4 regions of the Sphingopyxis macrogoltabida genome follow, and region 3 is predicted to be linked to each of the others. Evidence: predicted binding sites of a transcription regulator. Region 3 holds the regulator's gene; each other region holds the start of a gene.
What was found. Region 3 encodes LexA, which represses DNA repair genes until DNA is damaged. Its sites were predicted from a motif close to GTTCCNCNCTTGTTCT; they were not measured.
Positions count from the first base shown of each region.

Region 1 (5,921 bases), 1.2 Mb from region 3:
GCAAGCTTCACCAGCCAGGCGGGGGACTATTTGACGCGTTCGGCCGAGACGGTGTTCGGGCTTCCCGATGATCTCAACTATTCGAAGAACGGGATGATATACGGCGCGCGGCTGCTCGAAGCGACGCGGTCCCTGCGCATTGCCGATCCCGAATTCGCCGCCAATTTCGACGAGCATGTCCGCCAATGCGTGTTCTACGACTTGCTGCTCGGCCGCTACTCGATGAAGGAATTGTCGGAGAGCAACGATATCTGGGCGACCATCGCGCCCGGGAGCGCGGCGCGTGCGCAGAAACTCCTCACCCGGGAGGCCGATGACAGTGTCACGGCCTCCATCGTTACTTGCCGCGAAGCCTACACCGCGCTCTCGAACCAGTGGGCAGGGATGATCGACGACATGACGCTCGTTGCCGGCCGCCAGCTCTATCCCAAGCAGACCGAAGCGCTTGCCAAGGCCAAGCTCATCGCCGACCTGCCGGTGGCTTACCAGTATCTCACCGGCATCTCGAAGGACGCGAGCAGCATCTTTCGCCAGGTCCTGACTATCAACGCGATGAACCAGGCGATGCATGGGTTCGCCGGAGCAAGCGGCGCCTCGAGCGTCGATGTGTTCGCGCAGACCCGTGCTGATATCCAGACCGAGCGGACCTATTCCTCGATCGCGCACAATGCGATGAAATGGGTGCCGATCCTCAACGTGGTGTTGACGGTCGTCTTTTACGCGCTCTTTCCGGTGCTTTTCCCGCTGTTCCTGATGCCCACGACCGGACCGATCGCGCTGAGAGGTTATGTCACTGGGTTCTTCTACCTCGCCGCCTGGGGACCGCTCTTCGTCATCCTCCACATGATCCTGATGCTCAAAGGCGCCGGCGATGTTGCGGCAGCCGGCGGCGCGAGCGGCCTTACGCTCGCGACCTTCTCGGGGATGACCGACGTCAACAACGATATCGGTATTCTCGCTGGCTATCTCGTTGCCTCGATCCCGTTTCTTGCAGGAGGCGTTGCGCGCGGCGCGATGGCGATCTCGGGCCAGGCCACGAGCTATCTCAATCCGAGCCAGAATGCCGCCGAAGAAGCCGCACGCGAGGCAAGCACGGGCAATGTGTCGCTCGGCAACACCAATCTCGACAATTCAAGCGTGTTCTCGCGGCAGTTCGCTCAAGGCAGTCTCGCACCAAACATCGCTTATGGCGCGGCGCAGACAAGAGGAATTGGCGAGAGCGGCACTCAGACAACCGGCTTTCCGCAGGCGGAATTCGCGACCGTGCCGACCTCCAGCTATCCCTTCACCCCGACGCTCGGCCAAGATTTCTCAAGCAGGCTTTCAACCATGGCGAGCGAAAGCCGCAGCCAGAGCGAGACCTTCTCCAACCTTGCTCAGCAATCGACCAGTTCGGCGGTCACACGGTTCAGCGAACTGCGCGATGCCTACACCCGTTCTCGCTCGAACGAGACGGTCAGCGGAACGTCGACCAATGACAGCATTGGAAGAACATTCAGTGAGCTCGACAACGCGTCCAACACCTTGCAGCAGCAGTTTGGCCTGTCTCGCCGGGCATCGGACGACATCTCGGTCTCATGGTTCCTGAACGGTGATGCGGGAGTGGGGGCGAAAGCAGAAGGAGACGTTTTCAGTGGTTCTGGCGGAATTAAGGGCGGGAGAAATCAGAGCTGGACCGACAGCGATATAGGGATCGCCTCGGAAGATCGCTCGCGTATCGAGAGTGCGCTCAGCCAAATTTCCGAAAGCTATAACTGGTCAAGTTCCAGAGAGGGCTTCTTCCGCGAGACCAGCTCAAGCTCAGAAGCGCTTGTTTCGAGTAGTGCAGCGGGTGTCACAACTTCGCTTACAGAAGCGAATAGCTACACAGTCGAGGCACGCCGCGCGGAAGAATTAGCCAATCGGCTTGAGAGCCAGGCTAGCTGGTATGAAAGCGCCAATGCTGCGGGTACGCTTAACCTCAGCCAAGCCTATCGCGAATGGGGCATGGCGGAGATAGAAGCCAACCGCGATTACTATGGTCGAGCCCGCTTCGATGACATCGACTTCCAGATGAGCGCGCAAGGACAGCAGCTGCAAGCACGATTTGTCGAGAGCTACGCTGAAGGCCTCAATGATGAGATCGCGAGCGAACTTGAGTTGCCTGATGCAGCGCCTGTGACTCGCCCTAATGTAGGAAGCGCGAGCGGCGTGGGCGGCTCTGTTCGTCTTGGCGGAACACCAAGCTCTCTCGGGGATCCGTCAGATGGAAGGCAAGAGATCGCAGGCGATGTTAGTCGGAAGCAAAACGAAGGCTCTCGAAGCATCGAGCGGAGACGTGGAAGTCTTGATCGGACCACACGGGATGCACGAGGAGCATCCGCTGAGGCAGCCGATGATGTGAAGAAATGGTAAGCTAGATCAAGCCATCGTAGACGACGACATAAACGATAAATGCGGTCACTGCGAAAGCAGTAAATAAAAGGGCGCGACGCTCCCATGGGTCGGCCCAGGCCTTCTTCCAACGATACTCTGCTCGTCTGTTCTCAGCGATCGCGCGATCAATTTCGCGAAAGCCTTCCCAGTCCTTGTTGTCCTTGGGTGGTGTGTTTTGAGGTCCGCTCATCGCTTTTTCTCCTTCGCGAGAATAGGAGCCCCCCTCTTCTCCACTCTTCCAACTGATCGATTGCACGAAAGTAGCTCAAAACTATCGGGAAAGCGAGTTCGCAAGGCTTGGCCATGTTCACGGAAAGTGAAAGAACACGCGATACTGAAGAGCGGATCATGAGCACGAACGAGCCATCAGAACCAAACGTCGTCGATTTTCGCGGCGCAGCTGCCCGACAGAAGCGGGACAAGAGGCGCAAACTCTTGCTTCTCGTCGTGGGCGGATTGTTCGCCGGGGTTCTCGGGGGCGTGATCGGGATCAATTGGCCCTTCGGTTCCGCCAGCGCCGAGGCGCGAACCACCCATACCTTTGGCGTATGCGGGATGGTGAGGAAAACCTGCGTTGTCGATGGCGATACAATCTGGCTCGAGGGCGTAAAGATCCGCGTGGCAGACATCGATACGCCGGAAATCTCGCAACCCAGGTGCGACTACGAATACGAACTCGGCATCAAGGCTCGCGACCGGTTGGTTACCTTGCTCAACCAAGGCGAATTCTCCGCGGTTCCGATCGGCAACCGGGACGAAGACCAGTATGGCCGCAAGCTGCGTGTGCTAAAGCGCGACGGACGCTCTTTGGGCGATCAACTGGTTGCCGAAGGTCTTGCCAGGACCTGGACCGGACGCCGGGAGCCATGGTGCTGATGCGTGTCTGGCCGGATAGCGACGAACCGCTGGTGAGCGGCAAGAACGAGTGGAAGCTGAAGCTTGAAGCCTGGCTTCTCGGCATTCCGATCATCCTCTGTATCGCCGCAGCCATCTGGTCGCTGTTTTGACACTCACTCGCGACCAGGAAATTTGGGGAATGGCGCTCTGGGTCGAGAAGCATCACGGCGATGGTGGACATGATTTCATCGATGCGAAGATCGAGGAGCTAGTCCTTGCGACCGAGATGGACGGCGTAAGACTTTGGGAGGAAGTTGCGCGTCGCTTGGAGCAGCTTGGCGAGCGCACTTCCCAATCTTGATTGCATCTCTGCCGTCCGAGCTTTCGACAGACGCGATATAGGCCTCCAGCCGTTCGATTGTTCTCCGGCGCGGCCGGCGGCCCAATCGCAAGTCGAGCACGAATCGCGGATCGCCGACCGCGCGCCTGCCAAAACGAGTCGCGGAAATATGATTATCTTTCAGATGCTTTTCAATCCGTTCAAGCAAGGTCATGTCCTTTTCGCTCCGACTCGCAAATCCCTTGCGTTCTTGTTCTGTTCCTACTAGGATCGTATCCGTGAGTCTAGGAAAATTCCTACGATTGAAATCGAAGGGCCACGTAAATGGAACATGTCAGGGAAGAACTTGATCGGCTGATCACGCAGCGCGGTTATGGCTACGCGTCGATCTCGCGACTGCTTGGTCGTAACCCCGCCTACGTCCAGCAATTCATCAAGCGCGGTTCGCCCAGGAAGCTTGATGACGAGGATCGAAAGACGCTCGCCTGCTTCTTCGGCGTCGATGAGCAAGTGCTCGGCGGTCCGGCCAATCCGGTCACCGACGGCATGGTCGAAATTCCCGTTCTCGATGTCGAAGCTTCAGCTGGCTTCGGCGCGGTCGCCGCCAGCGAGACTGCACATACCCGGTTTGGGTTCGACGAACGCTGGCTGCGACACCTAACTTCGGCGAAGAGCGCCAGCCTGTCGATCGTCGGCGTTAAGGGTGACTCAATGGAGCCAACGTTGAGCGATGGCGATGAAGTTTTGGTCGATGCATCAGATCATGGTTCACGATTGCGCGATGGGATCTACGTCCTTCGCTCTGATGATTCGCTCGTTGTGAAGCGCATCGCGATCAAGCCGGGCGGCAGGCAGATCACCATTGCCAGCGACAATCCGGCCTACCCGACGTGGCGCGACATGGACCGGTCTGAGGTGCACGTTGTGGGCCGGGTCATCTGGTTTGGCCGAGCTTTGTAGAGGCAAAGCTTGGGCCGGTAGCGGAATGTCTGCTTGCAGGTCCTGCGCTGTTCAAAGCAGCCCAGTCCCCTTGATCAACTGAAGTAATTGAATCTCACATGTTTGCTCCCAACTTGTTGAGTGGTGGCAAACAATAAGAACCAGCATTTTGTACCCAAAGCATATCTTAGGCGTTTCAGCTGTGATCCGCCGGGTGCTGACCGTCGCCGCATCAACGCATATTTGATTGATCACGAGAGATTTATCGACGGGGCCTCGATTAGCGATCAGTGCTCCAAGAACAAGTTCTACGGCTCCGATGAAATCTTTGAGGACTTCGTTCAACACTTTGAGGGCCGTTACGGAATTGCGATTGAAGCGCTAGAGGGCAATGGACAAATCTACACAGGCGATATCTCTAGGTTCTTTCTGCTTCAGTATCTTCGAACGCCGCATATGCTCGAGCAACGCAGGAAGACCATAGATCATGCTGAAAATCTAAAGATTGGCGGCATTTCTCGACCAGAGCCAATGAACTTCGTGCAATCAAGAGGGTGCTGTCAGTCTAACGCTAACTCGTCTCCGCCTAGCAGAATGGTCCCCACCCGCGTTCTCGATCAGGCGATAAGGTTTTGCCACTCAGCCAGGGCGGCTGAGCGGCCTTCTTTGTAAGTCTGTCTATCGATGAGGTGGCGGTCTGAGTTGAAGTGATTGTGGACGTTGGCGTGAACTGAAGCGAACTTCTGTAGCGACTTCATTTGCCTGAACCTGAGCATGGCTCGCTCTCGTCTTCGAAACGGCAAGTGGGAGTTCTCCGCTCTGTTGTTCAGCCACCTGCCCACTTCTCTTCGTTCCAGGTTGCCGAGCTCGCGCATCGCTGCTGGGTAAGATTGAAGACCATCCGTGACGATCGCTTCGGCCTTCCCGTGACGCTTCAGCGTCTTCTTGAAGAAGCGAAGAGCGGCTGATTTGTCGCGCTTCTTTGTAACGTAGCTCTCGAGCACTTCGCCTTCGTGATCCACTGCGCGCCACAGATAGTGGGTCTCTCCGTTGATCTTCACAAAGACTTCATCGACGTGCCAGCGCCAGTTGCGAAACCCACGCATTCGGCTGATCCGTTGCCGCTTGATGTCAGCCGCAAACATCGGCCCAAACCTGTTCCACCAGAACCGAACCGTCTCGTGGCAAATATCAATGCCGCGTTCGGCCAGAAGATCTTCAACGTTCCGCAAGCTCAACGGAAATCGGACATACATCATCACCACAAGCCGAATGACTTCTGGTGACGAGTTGAAGCGTTTGAATGGACTGGGCGGTTTGGCTCTCGGCTTGCGGCTCATCCGAGCCAGCTAGCAGCCCTCGCCTGCTGCTGCCACGTTAGTCTGACAGC
Region 1 is NZ_CP012700.1:2,761,444-2,767,364, forward strand. Features, by position in the region: gene AN936_RS12980 (conjugal transfer protein TraG N-terminal domain-containing protein) at 1-2,394, shown strand, start outside; gene AN936_RS12985 (hypothetical protein) at 2,396-2,605, opposite strand; gene AN936_RS25500 (thermonuclease family protein) at 2,764-3,291, shown strand; gene AN936_RS25770 (hypothetical protein) at 3,291-3,422, shown strand; gene AN936_RS25255 (DUF6961 family protein) at 3,419-3,613, shown strand; gene AN936_RS12995 (S24 family peptidase) at 3,917-4,552, shown strand; gene AN936_RS25905 (DUF4238 domain-containing protein) at 4,676-5,203, shown strand; gene AN936_RS13000 (IS6 family transposase) at 5,149-5,871, opposite strand.
Region 1: AN936_RS12995 (S24 family peptidase) is a predicted target of LexA. The motif match lies at 3,834-3,849, and genes of this name have one in related genera.

Region 2 (5,921 bases), 1.3 Mb from region 3:
TTGCGGCGCTGCGCGTCGGCAAGCGTCTGGGAATCCCCGTAATCTATGAAATCCGGGCTTTTTGGGAAGATGCGGCGGTCGGCAACGGAACGGGGCGCGAAGGCAGCGCCCGGTACCGGCTGACCCGGCAGCTCGAGACCTGGGCCGCGAGGTCGGCCGATGCGGTCGCGGTGATCTGCGACGGGCTGCGCGGCGACCTGATCGCGCGCGGCATCGCTGCCGACAAGATTATCGTCTCGCCGAACGGCGTCGACCTCGACCTGTTCGGCGACCCGCCGCCGCGCGACGCGGGTTTGGCGGCGACGCTCGGTCTGGCGCCCGACGATGCGGTGATCGGTTTTATCGGCAGCTTCTACGATTACGAAGGCATCGACGACCTGATCGCGGCGATGCCGGCGCTGGTCGCGGCGCAGCCGAACGCGCGGCTGCTGCTCGTCGGGGGCGGTCCGATGGAAAGTGCGCTGAAAGCGCAAGCCGCAGCATCGCCGGTGGCCGGCCATATCCACTTCGCCGGCCGCGTTCCGCATGACCAGGTCGAGCGTTATTATTCGCTGATCGATATCCTGGCCTATCCGCGCAAGAAGATGCGACTCACCGACCTCGTCACGCCGCTCAAACCCTTGGAAGCGATGGCGCAGGGCAAGCTAGTCGCGGCATCCGACGTTGGCGGGCACCGCGAACTGATCGACGACGGCGTCACCGGCAGCCTGTTCACGCCCGACGACCCGGCTGCGATCGCCGCAAATCTGGCCGCGCTGCTCGAAAATCGGGACATTTGGGACGAGCGGCGGCGGACGGCACGTATTTTTGTCGAAACCCATCGTAACTGGTCATCAAACATTTTACGTTACGAGCCTGTTTACCAGCGATTGCTGCAACGGGGCGGAAGCCTGCGCGCAGCATAGCGAGACGGAAGGACGCCGCGCCGAGCGGCGGATTTGGAAGCGATATGGACGACGCCAGCGAAAAGACCGGAAAGGCCTTATGGACCGCGCTGCTGCGCGGGCTGCGCCCCGCCGTGCCGGCGGTGATCGGCGCCGCGGCGCTGACTTTCCTGTTCGCGGCTGTGATGCCGCTCGCTTGGGTCGCCGGGATCAGCTGGAACCTCTATCTCGATCGCCTCTCCGACCTGTTTCTGCCGCCGATCGGCAATGGCGGACGGCTGGCGATGGCGCTCGGCATGGCGGCGATCGCCGCCGTGGTCGCGGGCATCATCGCGCTGATGATTGCCGAGCCCGAAGCGACCGGGGTCGCGTCGCTGCGCCGCCGGATACGCCGCCGTTCCGAAGTCGATGAGGATACGGACGAGGTGTTGCGCCGCCGCCGCGTCGACCTGCACCCCGACGATCCGCCGCGGCCGCCGATCCGCGCCGGGCGCGACCTCCCCGCCGCGGGGCTGGGGCCCGTTGGTGTCCATGATGCCGCGACTGCTCCGGACGATGAAGCGGCGTTCGACCTGTCGTTCGCCGAACGGGCGGTGGAAGAAGCGGCCGATGATTTCCCGGCCGGCGACGGCGATGAACTCGTCCTTGCCGAACGCGCACCCGAACCCGCAGCTTACGAAGCGACGGGCGACGAGCCGTGGTTGCAGCCCGCCGAGCTTGCGCCGCCGATCATGCCCGACCCCGCCGACAAGAGTCTCGGTGCGATGGTCGCGCGTTTCGAGGCCGGACTGGCGCGCCGTCGCCAGCCGTTTGCAGAGCCTGTTGCGGCCCCCGGTGCTACCGTGACCGGCGCAGCCACAGCCGACGAAGAGCCCGAGGTCGATTTCGCGCTCGAGGCGGCGCTCGGCACCCTGCAAAGAATGAACCGCAGCGCTGTCCGCTGACGTACGTCAGTCCTCCACCGTCAATATTTCGATCCGCAAGGCATCGGCCGCGCCCGCCGGCTCGACCGCGATATCGGCGACGATATGCCCGGCGAGTGCCCATTCGATCGCCGACAGTCGCTGGCGCAGGGCCCGGCAAAGCAGCGGAATGTCGCCCACCGCGGCGACGCACGGAAACAGGTGCCGCGCCCCGACGAAGTTGGCGCTTGCCCATGGCCGCAGCGTCGAAGCGCCGAGCGTCAGGCCGTGCGGCAGTTCGCGCGCCAGCAGGCGGGACAGCCGGCGGTGCGGGCAGCCGGGGCGGGCGGGTGCGGCAGGCGACCAGCGGATCATGCCTGCGCTCCTGGATTGAGGGCGCGTGCGGCGCGGGTGCGGCGGTCCCCTTGCGGCCGGACTCGGCCCGCGCGGCGCTCGGCGCGCCATTTGTTCATGAAATGTTCCACACGGCACCGGATATCGAGCCCGGCTTCGCGTCCGCCGCGCAGGTCGCTGACCAACCGAGGATCATGCACTGCCGCACGTCCGAAGACGCTCGGCGGCATCGCCGATTCGTGCAGGAAAGCCTCGATCCGTTGCAGCAGGCTGCGCTCCATAATTTCCTCCCTGTTCCGCCCGTCCAAAGGGCGACTCGTCAAATAGGATATTTCCTATCTGAGCAGATTTTTCCTACTTGTCTAGGAAAAATCCTATTGCTAAAGACGAAATAGGAAGGACCAACCAGTGGCCGATTTATCCGACGATCCACGCATGGCACTCGACCGGCTCTTGCAGGAAAAGGGCGTCGATTATGCCCAGCTTTCGGCGCGCATCGGGCGCAACCCCGCCTATATCCAGCAATTCATCAAACGCGGGTCGCCGCGGCGGCTGGCCGAACAGGACCGCGCGCGCATTGCCGCCTATCTGGGGGTTTCGGAAGCGTTGCTCGGCGGCGCGGTGCAGCGTGTCGCGGCGCCGTCGCGGGCGCGGGGCGCCGATATGGTGCTGGTGCCGAAGCTTGCGATCGGTGCCTCGGCGGGCGCCGGGGCCAGCGTCGACGGCGAGCCGGTCGAGGGCGAGGTGGCGTTCGACCCCAAATGGCTGCGCGGGCTCGGCGCCGATCCGCGTGCGCTCAGCATCATCCGCGTCGAAGGCGATTCGATGGCGCCGACGCTGAACGACGGCGACGACATATTGGTCGACGGCGGCGATGCGGCGGGACGGCTGCGCGACGGCATCTATGTGCTGCGCATGGACGATGTGCTGATGGTGAAGCGCGTGTCACGCGCGCCGGGGCAGGGGCGGATTTCGGTGATCAGCGATAATCCGCATTATCGCAGCTGGGACGACCTGCCGATGGCGGCGGTGCAACTGGTCGGGCGCGTCGTATGGACAGGGCGGCGGGTGCGCTGAGTGTTAGCCGAGACAGACTTGGCTTCATCGTCACCCCGGACTTGATCCGGGGTCCATGGCCCCGATGCCGCAGTGGATCCCGGATCAAGTCCGGGATGACGAAAATGGGTGGCGCAACGTCCACTCGCCGTTCCCAAAGCCATTTCGCAACAAGGAGGATTTAATACGGCGCTGCCATCTCCGCTTCGATCTCGTGATCGAGCACTTCGGCGCGCTGGCATTGCGCCTGATCGCCGTTCCGGCATTTCCGGGTCGCCTTGTCGCGTTCGCGTGACAGCTTGCCGACGCGCTCCTCGCGCTTGCGCAGCTCGCGGCCGCGGTTGCGGTCGGATTCGTCCTGGCTGGTCGTCGACCAGTCGGCGACCTGGCCGACCGCCTTGACCGGTGCGGTGACGACCGATTTGACCGCCCCGACGCAGCCGCCGAGCAGCGGCGCCATCAGCACTGCGATAATCAGGGTGCGCATTTCGTCCTCCTCGGTGTCGGTCGGCCATCGCATAGCAGCGCCGATGTGAACAGGATATTGCGATGAGCGGTCCGTCGCGCCGGCATCTGTCATATCACTGAAACAATTGATTAAATTTCTGTTTACCAGCAGAGGCTAGGCGATGCGGCGAACCTGTTGCCGCAGACCGAAGAGATATGATGACCCGCGCGCTCCCCGACCTTGTTTCATTTCCCAGTCACAGGGCGGCGGTCGGCGTCGATGCGCATCTGTCCGAGGTCATCGACATTTTTCGCGGCAATTCGCAGCTCCGCATTCTGGCCGTGCTCGACAAGGCAGATCGGCCGGTCGGTATCGTTCGCGAGCAGCGGGTGCGCGAATTGCTGTTCTGTCCCTATTGGTTCTCGTTGATGCAGAATCCGACGATCGGCGGTTCGATTGCGACGATGATCGAGCCCTGTCTGACCGCGAGCGTCACCGAATCGACGGCCAGCCTGCTGCGTATTTCGTCGGCATCGCCCGGACATGAAGGGCTGGTGCTCGTCGACGACGGCCGTTTTGTCGAGACGCTCGACAGCGGCCAGATTGCCCGGCTGGCGATGCTCCGCGAAATCGAACTGGCGCAGGAACGCACCGCCCGCGCGGGCCGGGTCGGCGATGCCGGACGGCAATTCCAGCAGGAAATCGCGACGCTCACCGATGCGCTTTCCGATATGGCGCGCGAGGCCGAGACGGTGGCGCTGCACCTGTCCGAGCGCGCGCAGCGGACCGGCCGCGATGCGGTTTCGGTCGCGGGCGCCACCGCGCAGACATTGGCGGGACTCAAATCGCTCGGCGAGCGCGGCCATGCGCTCGCGGCGGCGATGGCGCAGATCGTCGACGACGGCCGCCGCGCGCGGGGGGCGCGGCAAGAGGCGCGCGTTACCATCGCACAGGCCGGCGAGCGCGCAGCAGCGCTCAGAGCGGCGAGCCAATCGATCGAACAGATGCTGGCGCTGATCGTCGATATGGCGAGCCGAACCAACATGCTGGCGCTCAACGCCGGCATCGAGGCGGCAAGGGCGGGCGATGCGGGCCGGGGCTTTGCCGTGGTCGCGACCGAAGTGAAGACGCTGGCGCGCCAGACGCGGTCGGCGGCGGGCGACATAACCCGATATGTCGATCGCATCCGCGCCGTCATCGACGAGGTGAACGACGGTTTCGACGAGGTCGAAAGGGCGATCAGCGCCAACAACGGCTTTTCCGACGCGATCGATCGCGCCGTCGACGGCCAGAGCGCGACGACGCTGACGATCGCAAGCTATGTCGAGCAAGCGCTGTCGGCTGGCCGCGAAATCGACGTCCGGGCGCTCGATATCAGCCGCGGTGCACTCGCCGTGGAAGGCGGCGCCGAAACGCTCGGGCAACTCTCCTCGCGTCTGACGCATGCGGTGCAGTCGCTGCACCAGCGCACGCACCGCTTCATCGACACGGTGGCCGCGGCGTGATCGCTGCGCCCGGCCGCGGCCGGGCCCGAAGGCCTGTCGTTACAAAGGCTTGCCGCCCCGTTTCCTGCTGCTAGACTGCCCCGCGCGCCGGGGGCGCTCATGGCCGCCGGCGGGGAGGAGGGTCATATGACGAATATGCAAAAAGGGCTCGCCGAGTTCATCGGCACCTTCTGGCTTGTCTTCGGTGGCTGCGGCAGCGCGGTGCTGGCGGCGGGGGTGCCCGACGTCGGCATCGGATATCTCGGTGTCTCGCTGGCTTTCGGTTTGACAGTGGTGACGATGGCATATGCGATCGGCCATATTTCGGGCTGCCATCTCAACCCCGCGGTGACCGTGGGCTTATGGGCCGGCGGGCGTTTCGACGCGCGCGACATCCCGCTTTATGTGGTCGCACAGGTGCTCGGCGCGATCGTCGCGGCCTTCCTGCTCTTCTATATCGCCAGCGGTACGCCGGGCTATGATCTCGCGACCAATGGCCTTGCCGCCAACGGGTTCGGCGAAGGGTCGCCCGGCGGTTATGACCTCTGGTCCGGTCTGCTCATCGAGATTTTGCTCACCGCCTTCTTCCTGTGGATCATCATGGGGTCGACCGACGGCCGCGCGCCGGCGGGCTTTGCCCCGATTGCGATCGGGCTTGCGCTGACGCTGATCCACCTGATTTCGATCCCGGTGACCAACACCTCGGTCAACCCGGCGCGCAGCACGGGGCCGGCGCTGGTCGTCGGCGGTCTGGCGCTGCACCAGCTCTGGCTGTTCTGGGTCGCACCGGCGA
Region 2 is NZ_CP012700.1:233,752-239,672, forward strand. Features, by position in the region: gene AN936_RS01145 (TIGR04063 family PEP-CTERM/XrtA system glycosyltransferase) at 1-905, shown strand, start outside; gene AN936_RS01150 (hypothetical protein) at 950-1,828, shown strand; gene AN936_RS01155 (hypothetical protein) at 1,835-2,161, opposite strand; gene AN936_RS01160 (hypothetical protein) at 2,158-2,421, opposite strand; gene AN936_RS01165 (S24 family peptidase) at 2,576-3,217, shown strand; gene AN936_RS01170 (hypothetical protein) at 3,378-3,683, opposite strand; gene AN936_RS01175 (methyl-accepting chemotaxis protein) at 3,863-5,149, shown strand; gene aqpZ (aquaporin Z) at 5,276-5,921, shown strand, end outside.
Region 2: AN936_RS01165 (S24 family peptidase) is a predicted target of LexA. The motif match lies at 2,423-2,438, and genes of this name have one in related genera.

Region 3 (5,921 bases):
GGCGGGATCGCCGTCGTCGCGGTCGCGCCAAGGGCTGCGGACGCGGAAGGGCAAGCGCTTTTCCTGCGCTTCGGCGCGCATCGCGGCGAGCTCGTCCTGCGTCAGATAGCAGCGGTAGGCGTCGCCCTTTGCGAGCAATTCGGCAGCGACCTCGGCGTGGCGCGGGGCGCGGGCAAACTGGAACACCGTCTCGCCGTCCCAGTCCAGATCGAGCCACTGCATCCCGTCGAGGATTGCGTCGATCGCGGCGTCGGTCGAACGGGCGCGGTCGGTGTCCTCGATACGGAGCAGGAATTTGCCGCCATGATGGCGCGCAAACAGCCAGTTGAAAAGCGCGGTGCGCGCGCCGCCGATATGGAGATAGCCGGTCGGCGAGGGCGCGAAGCGCGTCACGACGGCGGCGCCGGTGGCTTCGTTCGGATCGGTCTGGTTTTCGGTTGCCACTACGGCCTCTTTCACTCACTCTGCCGCCCCCGGACAGGTGCGGGGACGGGGTCGGGGGAGCCCCTAGCATGGCGACAAGGCAGCTTCAAACGCCGTTTGATGGCCGATGGGCGGGTGGCCGGGCGCGGCTGCTAGCGAATATCGAGGCGCGGCTGGAGGCCGAGCGCGAGCGCATCGGATTGTGGCTGCCGGTTGCGTTCGGGGCGGGGATCGCGGCGTGGTTCGCGCTTCCGGCGGCGGCGCACTGGATCGGACTGTTGTTGTCGCTCGGCGGCGGGCTGCTCGCGGGGTTGCTGATCGGCTGGCAGCGGCGGCTCGGGCGAATGCTCGCGATCGGGTGCGCGGTGATGGCGCTGGGCCTGCTCCTCGTCTGGGTGCGTGCGACATGGGTCGCGGCGCCGGTGCTGGCGCAGCCGATCACCACCGAATTTTCGATGCGGGTCGAACGGGTCGAGCCGCTGCCGGCGCGCGGACAGGTGCGTATCCTCGCGCGGCCGCAACATCGCGCCGATATGCCGCCGCGCCTCCGCCTGACATTACGCAGCGAACAGGCAGCGGGACTCGCGGGCGGTGAGCTGGTCGCGGTGCGGGCACGGCTGATGCCGCCGCCGCCTGCCAGCCTGCCGGGCGGATATGATTTCGCCCGGCGCGCCTGGTTCGACGGGATCGGTGCGGTGGGGACGGTGCTCGGCGACGTCGCCCGCGCGTCGGGGGCGGCCGAGAGCACCCCGCCGCTGCGCATGCGGCTTAGCGGACATATCCAGCAGCAGGTCGAAGGATCGGCGGGCGGCATCGCTGCGGCGCTGGTCACCGGCGATCAGGGCGCGATCAGCGAGGCGGATTCGGAAGCAATGCGGCGTAGCGGCCTCGCGCATCTGCTGTCGATCAGCGGGCTGCATGTGACCGCAGTCGTCGGCTTCACCATGTTCCTGCTTATCCGGCTGCTCGCGCTGAGCCCGCGGCTGGCGCTGCGCGGCGTCGTGCTTACGGCAGCAGCCGGGGGCGCGGCGCTAGCGGGGGTTGGCTATACATGGCTCAGCGGCGCCGAGGTGCCGACGATCCGCTCGTGCGTCGCGGCGCTGCTCGTTCTCGCAGCGTTCCTGCTGGGGCGCGAGGCGCTGACATTGCGGTTGGTCGCGGCGGGGGCGCTGATCGTGCTCGTCTGGCGGCCCGAGGCGCTCGCGGGGCCAAGCTTCCAGCTCAGCTTTGCGGCGGTCACCGCGATCATCGCGCTACACGAAAGCCCGCGGATGCGCCGCTTCCTCGAACGGCGCGACGAACGCTGGATCGTCCACGCCGGCCGCGGTGTTGCCGGGCTGCTGATTACCGGTTTTGTTGTCGAAATCGCACTGGCGCCCATCGCCTTGTTCCATTTTCACAAGGCGGGGCTTTACGGCGCGCTCGCCAATGTCGTCGCGATCCCGCTCACGACCTTCGTCATCATGCCCGCCGAAGCGCTGGCGTTGCTGTTCGACAGCGTCGGGCTCGGCGCGCCCTTCTGGTGGGTCGCCGAAAAGGCGCTCGCGCTGCTGATCCTGCTCGCGCACGGCGTCGCCGATGCGCCGGGCGCGGTCGCGACCTTGCCGTCCTTTCCGCCATGGGGCTTCGCGCTCGTCGTTTTCGGCGGGTTATGGCTGCTCCTGTGGCGGACGTCGTGGCGGCTGGCTGGACTCGTGCCGCTTGTCATCGGCGTCGCTGCGCTGCTCGTGCAGCCGCGGCCCGACATCTTGGTGACCGGCGACGGGCGCCATATCGCGGTGGCGGTACCCGGCGGTAGCTATGCCCTGCTGCGCGATCGTGCGGGCGATTTCATCCGCGATTCGCTGTCCGAAGCGGCGGGAATCGATACGCCGCTGGTCGCCCTCGCTGACTTGGAGCATGTGACGTGCAACCGCGATTTCTGCCGCTGGCGGCAAGGGGAAGGCGATACGGGACGTGTCATCCTTGCCTCGCGCGGCCGCGACCGGATCGACGGCGCCGACATGGCTGAGGCCTGCGCTGCCGCCGATGTGGTCATCAGTGATCGCTGGTTGCCGCGCGAATGTGTCGCACGCTGGCTTACGATCGACCGTGACAGCCTCGCCGAAACCGGCGGGCTGGCACTCTACCTAGGCGAGGAGCCACGCGCGATCACCAGCCTGAATGCCGGTGACGCACATCCGTGGCGCCGGCCCCGGCAGGTCAGTGGTAACGACGAAGCAGTCCCGACAGGCGTCCTTGCACGATGACCCGCTCGGCGGGGTAACGTTGCGGCTCATAGGCGCTGTTCGCCGGATCGAGCCGGATCATCTGGCCTTCGCGGCGGAAATATTTGAGCGTCGCATCCTGCCCGTCGACGAGCGCGACGACGATATCGCCCTCGCGTGCGGTGCTCGCCTTCTGGATCAGCGCATAGTCGCCGTCGAAAATTCCGGCTTCCACCATGGAATCGCCCGAAACCTCGAGCGCATAATGTTCGCCCGCGCCGAGCAGCGCGGCGGGAACCGCTAGATTATTGTGATCCTCGAACGCCTCGATCGGCACGCCTGCGGCGATCTTGCCATGCAGCGGCACCTCGATGATGTCGTTCGCGGCGATCAGCCGCATCGCCGGCGGGCTCTTGCGCAACGGCACGACATTTTCACGCGTCGGCGCCGCCTTTGCCGTTTCAGGCAGCTTTACCACTTCGAGGGCGCGGGCCCGGTTGGGAAGGCGGCGCAGGAAGCCGCGTTCCTCGAGGGCGCTGATCAGTCGGTGGATGCCCGACTTGGATTTCAGTCCCAGCGCCTCCTTCATCTCCTCGAACGACGGCGAAATGCCGCTCGCGTCGAGCTTTTGCTGGATGAAGTGAAGCAGTTCATGCTGCTTGGCGGTCAACATCGATCATTCTCCGTCAGGACCAGAACCGGACATAATGAGAACGATAGTGGAACATACCGGAACTTGTCAAGCGATGGCGATATAATCGGCGATCGCGCCCGCCGCGCGCGGGGGCGCACCGATTTCGCGGATCAGCAACGCGTCGGCCTCGATCAGCGGGACAGTCTGGCCGCTGTCCTGGCTGTCGAACATATGGAGAGCGCCGCCGTCGACCCGTGCGCGCAGATAATCCCGGCGCGCCCCACCGGCGGCAAGCGCTGCGTCGAGCGGTGCCTGGCGGATTGCGGGGAGCGGATTTGCTGCGCCTGCAAGATGGCGGATCAACGGCAGCAGGAAGAGCGTCGCGGTGACGAAGGCCGAGCCGGGGTTGCCGGGCAGCCCGAGCAGCAGCGCCTCGCCTATCGCACCGGCGATCAGCGGTTTGCCCGGCCGCATCGCGATCTTCCAGAAATCGAGCCGGCCGCCGGCGTCGTCGAGGGCGCCGCGAACATGGTCATGGTCGCCCACGGATGCGCCGCCGACGGTGACGATGACGTCATGGTGTCGCGCCAACTCCTTGATTGCACTGGCAATCGACATTCGGTCGTCGCGCATATGGAGCGGCAGGGCGACGTCGGCGGGAACGGCGGCGAGCATCGCCGCGAGCATCGCGCCGTTGCTGTTCGGGATCTGGCCCGGCGCGAGCGTGCGGCCCGGCGCGACAAGCTCGTCACCAGTGGTCAGGATCGCGACGCGCGGCCGCGATCCGACGCGAACCTCGCCCGCGCCGCCCATGATCGCGGCGGCGATTGCGCCGGCGCCCATACGCGTTCCGGGGGCGAGCAGGCGCGTGCCGGCGGCGAAATCGCCGGCGCGTTCGCGGATATGGCGCCCCCGCGCGCCGGGGCCGTCGCCGGTTAGCGCCAGTGCCACGCCCGCTGCCGCAACATCTTCCTGGAGGATCACCGTGTCGGCACCGCCCGGAAGCATGGCGCCGGTGAAGATTCGCATCGCCTCGCCGGGGCCGACGGTCCGGTCCGGGGCAGCGCCGGCAGCGATTTCGCCGGTAATTGTCCACGGTCCCGGCATGTCGGCAAAACGGATCGCATAGCCGTCCATCGCCGACAGCGCCGCCGCAGGCTGGTCGCGCGATGCGAAGACATCTTGCGAAAGATAGCGTCCAAGCGACGCGGAAACCGCGATATTTTCTGCCGCCAAGGGGGTGCGGAGCGCGAGCAGGCGCGCCTGCGCTTCCTCGACCGGCAGCAAGCCGCTCATCCGGCGCGCCAGTCGCCCGAGCGGCCACCGCTCTTTTCGAGCAGGCGGATGTCGCCGAGGGTCATCGCGCGGTCGAGCGCCTTGGCCATGTCGTAAAGGGTCAGCAGCGCCACCGATGCGGCGGTGAGCGCCTCCATCTCGACCCCCGTCGGCCCGGTCGTCGCCGCGACCGCGCGCACCGAAATGCCGTCTTCCTCCCATTCGAATTCGACGCTGACCTGTGTCAGCGCGATCGGGTGGCAAAGCGGGATGAGGTCGGCGGTGCGTTTCGCCGCCATGATGCCGGCGATGCGCGCGGTCGACAGCACGTCGCCTTTCGGCGCGTTGCCGCTGCGGATGGCATCGAGCGCCTCCGCCGACATGGCGATACGCCCGCCTGCCACCGCGCGGCGTCCGGTTGCCGCCTTGCCGCCGACATCGACCATATGCGCCGCACCCTTTTCGTCGAGATGCGTCGGGCGGGTCATGCCGCCACTCCGGTGAGCAGCGCTTTCGTTGCTGCCGTGACGTCGGGCTGGCGCATCAGGCTTTCGCCGACGAGGAAGCTCCTGGCGCCGCTGGCGGCCAGCCGTTCGCAATCGGCATGGCTGGCGATGCCGCTTTCACCGACGAGCAAGGTGTCCGGCGGGACCAGTTTCGCAAGGCGTTCGGTGACGCCGAGGTCGGTTTCGAAGGTGCGGAGGTCGCGGTTGTTGACGCCGATCAGCCGCGACGTCAGCCTGCCCAAAGCACGCTCGAGTTCGGCTTCGTCATGGACTTCGACGAGCACGTCCATGCCGCGCTCGACCGCTGCCGCCTCGATGTCCTGCATGACGCCATCATTGAGTGCGGCGACGATAATCAGGATCGCATCGGCGCCGATCGCGCGTGCCTCGGCGACCTGCCAGGGATCGATCATGAAATCCTTGCGCAGCGCGGGCAGAGTACAGGCGGCGCGCGCGGCGACCAGATAATCCTCGTGCCCCTGAAAATAGGGCGCATCGGTCAGCACCGACAGACAGGCAGCGCCCCCGGCCCCATATTGGCGCGCATGATCCGCCGGATTAAAATCCTCCCGGATCAGTCCTTTGGATGGCGAGGCTTTCTTGATTTCAGCGATCAGGCCAAAGCCGCCGGCGTCGATTTTCGCCTGCAGCGCGGCGGCAAAACCGCGGACGGGACCCGCGTCGATCGCATCGAGATCGGCGAGGGAGCGCACCGCGCGGCGCGCGGCGACCTCTTCGGCCTTGGTGGCAAGTATCTGGGTGAGCTTGTTCATTTATAGGCGATCCAGCAATTGAGCAGCGCGTTGGCAAGGCCCTTGTCGATCGACTCGGCAGCCTCCTCGACACCTTCGAGCAACGTGTCGGCGGCGCCGGCGA
Region 3 is NZ_CP012700.1:1,576,580-1,582,500, forward strand. Features, by position in the region: gene gltX (glutamate--tRNA ligase) at 1-444, opposite strand, end outside; gene AN936_RS07415 (ComEC/Rec2 family competence protein) at 513-2,672, shown strand; gene lexA (transcriptional repressor LexA) at 2,626-3,303, opposite strand; gene AN936_RS07425 (molybdopterin molybdotransferase MoeA) at 3,370-4,560, opposite strand; gene moaC (cyclic pyranopterin monophosphate synthase MoaC) at 4,557-5,027, opposite strand; gene trpC (indole-3-glycerol phosphate synthase TrpC) at 5,024-5,818, opposite strand; gene trpD (anthranilate phosphoribosyltransferase) at 5,815-5,921, opposite strand, start outside.

Region 4 (5,921 bases), 880 kb from region 3:
TCGGGGCGTGCGACCTGATGCTGATGCGCCATACGCCCGGTGACAGCGATTATGACGATATCCAGCAAATCCGCAGCAACGCCAACCGTGCCGCCAGCCTGACGCGGCAGCTTCTGGCCTTTTCGCGTCAGCAGACGTTGCGGCCGCAAATTCTCCAGCTTCCCGACGTCATCTCCGAAGTCTCGCATCTTCTGAAGCGGCTGATCGGCGATACGGTGAAACTGTCGGTCCATCATGGCCGGGGGCTCGGCGCGGTGCGCGCCGACCCCGGTCAGCTCGAACAGGTGATCATCAACCTCGCCGTCAATGCACGCGACGCGATGCCGGGCGGCGGCACGCTGACGATCGAAACCTATCCGGTCTCGGCCGCCGAAGCGCGGCAGATGGGCAGCGAGATCATGCCGCCTGCCGACTATAGCGCACTCAAGGTCAGCGATACCGGCACCGGCATCGCCGCCGACGTGTTGCCGAAGATTTTCGAACCCTTTTTCACCACCAAGGATGTCGGCAAGGGAACCGGGCTCGGCCTGTCGACCGTCTATGGCATCATCAAGCAGTCGGCGGGTTTCATTTTCGCCGACAGCAAGCCGGGGCAGGGAACCAGCTTCACCATCTACCTCCCCGTCCACCGTGCGGAAGGCGACGCGCCGGTCGTGGCTGCGCCGCCGCCCAAGCCGAAGAAAAGCCAGTGGGGAACCGGCACCATCCTGCTCGTCGAGGACGAGGATATGGTGCGTGCGGTTGCCGAGCGCGCGCTGGTCCGGGCGGGCTACACCGTCGTCACAGCGTCGCAGGGCGAAGAGGGGCTCGAACGCTTCGGCCAGATGGACAAGGTCGATCTGATCGTCAGCGACGTCGTGATGCCGACGATGGACGGGCCGGCGATGGTTCGCGCCATGCGCGCGAAGCGTCCGGCGCTACCGGTGCTCTTCATGTCGGGCTACGCCGAGGAACAATTGCGCCAGTCGATCGATATTGACGACGTGGCTTTCCTTCCCAAACCCTTTTCCGTCGCGCAGTTGACCGAAGCCGTGTCGGCGGCGCTCGACGACGCGGCGCATCGGGTGTCCGATGCCGGATAATCGCCGCATCTTGCTCGTCGAGGACGATGTGCTGATCGGCATGATGCTCGTCGACATGTTCGACGCGCTCGGCTTTCCCCAGCCCGAGCAGGCGACAAGCAATCAGGAGGCGCTGGCGATCATCGGCGCCGGGCCGCTCGACGGTGCGCTCGTCGATATCAACCTCGGCGACGAAAAGGGCTGGCCAGTCGCCGATGCGCTCGCCGAACGCGGCGTTCCCTTTGCCTTCACGACCGGCGGCGGCGACGTCATTCCGCCCGCGCACGCGCACCGGACACTGGTGACCAAGCCGTTCCGGATCAGCCAGATAGAAGCCATCCTCGACGAATTTTTCGCGGATTAGCTCGCTGGCGATTTTTCTTTTGTTCCACTCTTGTTCTGTAAGAACAAATGACGTACACAGCTTCGACGTTGCGATGGTCGGGCCGTCGCTCTAGAGCTGGAAAGGGACGGCAAATGGCCGGACAATTGTCACTCGTGGAATCGGGGAAATCAGTGAACGGAACGGACAGGCAGAAGGCGCTCGACGCCGCGCTGGCGCAAATCGATCGCGCCTTCGGCAAGGGCTCGGTAATGAAGCTCGGCCAGAAGGAAACGATGCAGGTCGAGGCGGTCTCGACCGGTTCGCTCGGGCTCGACATCGCGCTCGGCGTCGGCGGCCTGCCGCGCGGCCGCGTCATCGAAATCTATGGTCCCGAAAGCTCGGGCAAGACGACGCTGGCGCTGCACACGCTCGCCGAGGCGCAAAAGACCGGCGGCACCGTCGCTTTCGTCGACGCCGAACATGCGCTCGATCCCGTCTATGCCCGCAAACTCGGCGTCAACATCGACGAACTCATCGTGTCGCAGCCCGACACCGGCGAACAGGCGCTCGAAATCGTCGACACGCTGGTGCGTTCGAATGCGATCGACGTGCTTGTCGTCGACTCGGTCGCGGCGCTTGTGCCGCGCGCCGAAATCGAGGGCGAGATGGGCGACAGCCACGTCGGCCTGCAGGCGCGCCTGATGTCGCAATCGCTGCGCAAGCTTACCGGTTCGATCAGCCGCTCGCGCTGCATGGTGATCTTCATCAACCAGCTCCGCATGAAGATCGGCGTGATGTACGGTAATCCCGAAACGACGACCGGCGGCAACGCGCTGAAATTCTATGCCTCGGTCCGTCTCGACATCCGCCGCACCGGCCAGATCAAGAATGGCGACGAGATCGTCGGCAACACGACGCGCGTCAAGGTCGTCAAGAACAAGGTCGCGCCGCCGTTCAAGCAGGTCGAATTCGACATCATGTACGGGCAGGGCATTTCGAAGATCGGCGAGATCCTCGACATCGGGGTCAAGGCCGGACTCGTCGAGAAATCGGGCGCCTGGTTCAGCTATGACTCGATCCGTATCGGGCAGGGCCGCGAAAATGCGAAGACCTTCCTGACCGAAAATCCCGAACTTCGCGAACGGCTCGAAGCCGCCATCCGCGGCCGCACCGACGCAGTGGCCGAAGAGATGATGGCCGGTCCCGACGATGAGGGCGACGACGATAATTGATGCGATTGCCATCCGGTCGGCTCGCCTTGCTCGAACCGGCCGGCCGACGGCGGCGGGCCACCAGCCCCTCAGGCCTGCACTCACCTCTCCCATGCAGGTCGGCCCGCCAGCCGTTGATGGTGCACCCGGCACAAGAGATGGCCTCTAACCCCCTTTTTTTATGCCGGGTGGTTGACAAGTTGCGCGGGCGCGCCGGGGTCCGGCCCCCCTGATCGTCGGCCTTGCGCGACCCCGGTCAGCAGCTAAAAGCGGCACATGCCCGCGATCCGCCTCTTCGGCCTGCCCACCGACATCAACAGCAGCTTCGAACGCGGTGCGGCCGCCGGCCCGGCGGCGATCCGTACCGCGCTGCGCAGCGACCGCGGCAATCTGGCGAGCGAGCTGGGCCCCGAGATCGGCGTCGATATCGCCTTCGCCGACGACGGTGACCTTCCGCTCATCGAAGACACGCCGCGCGACGACGCCGCGATCCGCCGCCATGTCGCGATGCTACACGAGGACGGCGAGATCCCGCTCGCGCTCGGCGGCGATCATGCCGTGAGCTTTCCGCTCGTCGAGGCGGCGGCAAATTGCTTCGGGCCGCTGAACATCCTCCATTTCGATGCGCACCCCGATCTCTACGACGATTTCGGCGGCAATCCGCGCAGCCATGCTTCGCCCTTTGCCCGCATTTGCGAGGCGGGCCACGCCGCGCGGCTGGTTCAAGTCGGCATTCGCACGCTGGGCGGCCATTGCCGGGCGCAGGCCGAGCGTTTCGGGGTCGAAATCATTCCGATGGCCGGCTTCACGCCCGATCAAGTGCCGGTGCTCGGCGGTCCGCTCTATATCTCGATCGACCTCGACGGCCTCGACCCGTCGGCGGCGCCCGGCGTCGCCCATCCCGAGCCCGGCGGGCTGACGGTTCGCGAAATGCTGGCGGCGCTGCACCGGCAGACCGCACCGATCGTCGGCGCCGACATCGTCGAGCATCATCCCGGCCGCGATATCGGCGACGTCACTGCGATCGTCGGCGCCAAGCTGGTCCGCGAACTCGCGGCGCTGATCGACCGCAACGGCACCTATCGGCCCTGACATAAAATGAGGAACGCGCCATGACCCTGATCGTCCACCACCTGAACAACAGCCGCTCGCAACGCATATTGTGGTTGCTCGAAGAAATCGGCGCCCCCTATGAGATCAAATTTTACGACCGCGACCAGGCGACCAACCTTGCACCGCCCGAACTGCTCGCGGTCCATCCGCTCGGCAAGTCGCCGCTGATCGAGGATGGCGGCCGCGTGATCATGGAATCGGGGGCGATCACCGAATATCTCTGCGAGCGGCACGGCGGCGGGCATCTCGTGCCCGAGCGCGGTAGTGACGATCATGTCAGCCATCTCGAATGGCTGCATTTCGCCGAGGGATCGGCGATGACGCCGATCCTGCTGCGCATCTATACCGCGCGCCTTGGTGAAGCGGCGGCGCCGCTCGAACCGCGCATCGCGCAGCAGCTCGACGCGCATTTCGCCTTCATGGAAAGCCGCGTCGGCGACAACGGCCATTTCATCGGCGATAGCCTGTCGGCGGCGGACATCATGCTGAGCTTTCCGGCCGAAATCGCGGTGATGCAGGGCATGGCGCCGCGCTATCCCAAGCTCGCGGCCTTCGTTAACGCATGCCACGCCCGGCCGGCGTGGCAGCGCGCGCGCGAAAAGGGCGGCGCCTATTATGGCTATTGATCGCCGGTTGATGGGGTGCATTGCGGCAGCGCTGATCTGGACGCCCGCCGCGCTCGCCGCGCCGTCGCTGCTCGCGCCCGGAGTGGAGCGCGAAGTTGTGGCAGGCGACGGCGTGACCTTCGCGCCGACGGCGGTCGACGAGGAAGGTGCGATCGACCGGTTCGCTGCCTATACGATGGCGCTTGCCAAGCGCGATTATGATGCCGCCTATGCGATGCTGCGCCTGTCGTTCCAGGCGTCAAACCCGCGTCTCGAATGGGAGATGAACCTCCGCAAGCGGCCGGCCTTGTGGGCCGATGGGCAAATTCGCGTCATCAGGGCGAGCTGGTATCCCGATCCCGCCGGCCAGCCCGCCGGGTTGTACGCGGCGTTCGATTTCCGCGGCGACCGCAAGGACGGGACGATGGATTGCGGCTATGTCGTCGTCCATCGTTCGGCGCCGGGGTCCGATTTCACCGTTGTCCGCACCGATGCCTCCGAAGTGCCGCCCGACCTGATCGAGGACGGCGTCCCGAAGGCCGACGTTCTGCGGCAACTGCCCTGTTATCTGGGCAAAGGGATCGCGACCGATTTCTGATATTGCGGAAATAAATTGGGTTGCGGGCGCGGGGGCGTTCGCGGGGTAGAGCACGGGACCGGCGCCCGCGCCGGGATTTGGCGGGGGACTTATGACGATGATCGCACTCGCGTTGTTCGCAGCGGCGGCGGCCGGCCAGCCCGAGATCAAGCTCGAGCCGGTGCCGGGCAAAGGCTATTCGGCAACGGTGGCGATGATCGACGCCGACCAGTACGATCCGACGATCAAGCGTATCACGGCGTTGGCGAGCGAGCGCTGCGGCAAGCTGAAGGTACGGTTCGGGCGCTATTATTTCGACAACCAGATCGATGTCGACCGCGGCGTCACGGTGATCAAGGATTTTCGCCAGAGCTTTTCCTGCTACGATCCCGCGACCGATCCCTACAAGCCGGTGCCCGCCGACTGGAAGGCGAACGAGGCCGAAATCGGGGCGGCGACCAGGGTGGCGGCGGATTTCGTCTCCTATCTGGACAGCGGCAACGGGGCCGCGCTTGCGAAGCTCATGGACCCGGCGCTCGAAGCGACAACGGCGGAAATGAAGCGCTTCAGCGACGAAGCGAAAATGCACCAGACCGGTGCGGGCGAGTTTACCGTCCGGCTCGACGGCTGGCTCAACAACCCCCCAGATGCGGCCTATCCCGGCGCTTACGCCTATTTCGCGGTCATCAGCAGCCATCCCGGAATCGCCGGAACCTGCGGCGGCTTGCTGCTTTATCGGGTCAGCAGCGGTGTCTATACGATCTCGCAATATGACGTTCGTTATATCTCGCAGGCGTTGATCGACGAGGCAGGCTATAGCGACGAAGAGCTCAACCGGCTTTGCCAGCGCTGACGAAAGGGCCGCGGCGCGCGTATCCTGCTTGAGAAACGCGCCGCGCCGCACTAGATCGCGCGAATGACATCGACCAACGACATTCGCCGCTCTTTCCTCGACTATTTCGCGGGGGCGGGACATCATATCGAACCGTCGGCGCCGCTGGTGCCGTACAACGACCCGACGCTGATGTT
Region 4 is NZ_CP012700.1:2,460,534-2,466,454, reverse strand. Features, by position in the region: gene AN936_RS11655 (response regulator) at 1-1,082, shown strand, start outside; gene AN936_RS11650 (response regulator) at 1,072-1,425, shown strand; gene recA (recombinase RecA) at 1,539-2,618, shown strand; gene AN936_RS11640 (agmatinase family protein) at 2,874-3,689, shown strand; gene AN936_RS11635 (glutathione S-transferase family protein) at 3,710-4,336, shown strand; gene AN936_RS11630 (hypothetical protein) at 4,326-4,913, shown strand; gene AN936_RS11625 (hypothetical protein) at 5,005-5,745, shown strand; gene alaS (alanine--tRNA ligase) at 5,809-5,921, shown strand, end outside.
Region 4: recA (recombinase RecA) is a predicted target of LexA. The motif match lies at 1,447-1,462, and genes of this name have one in related genera.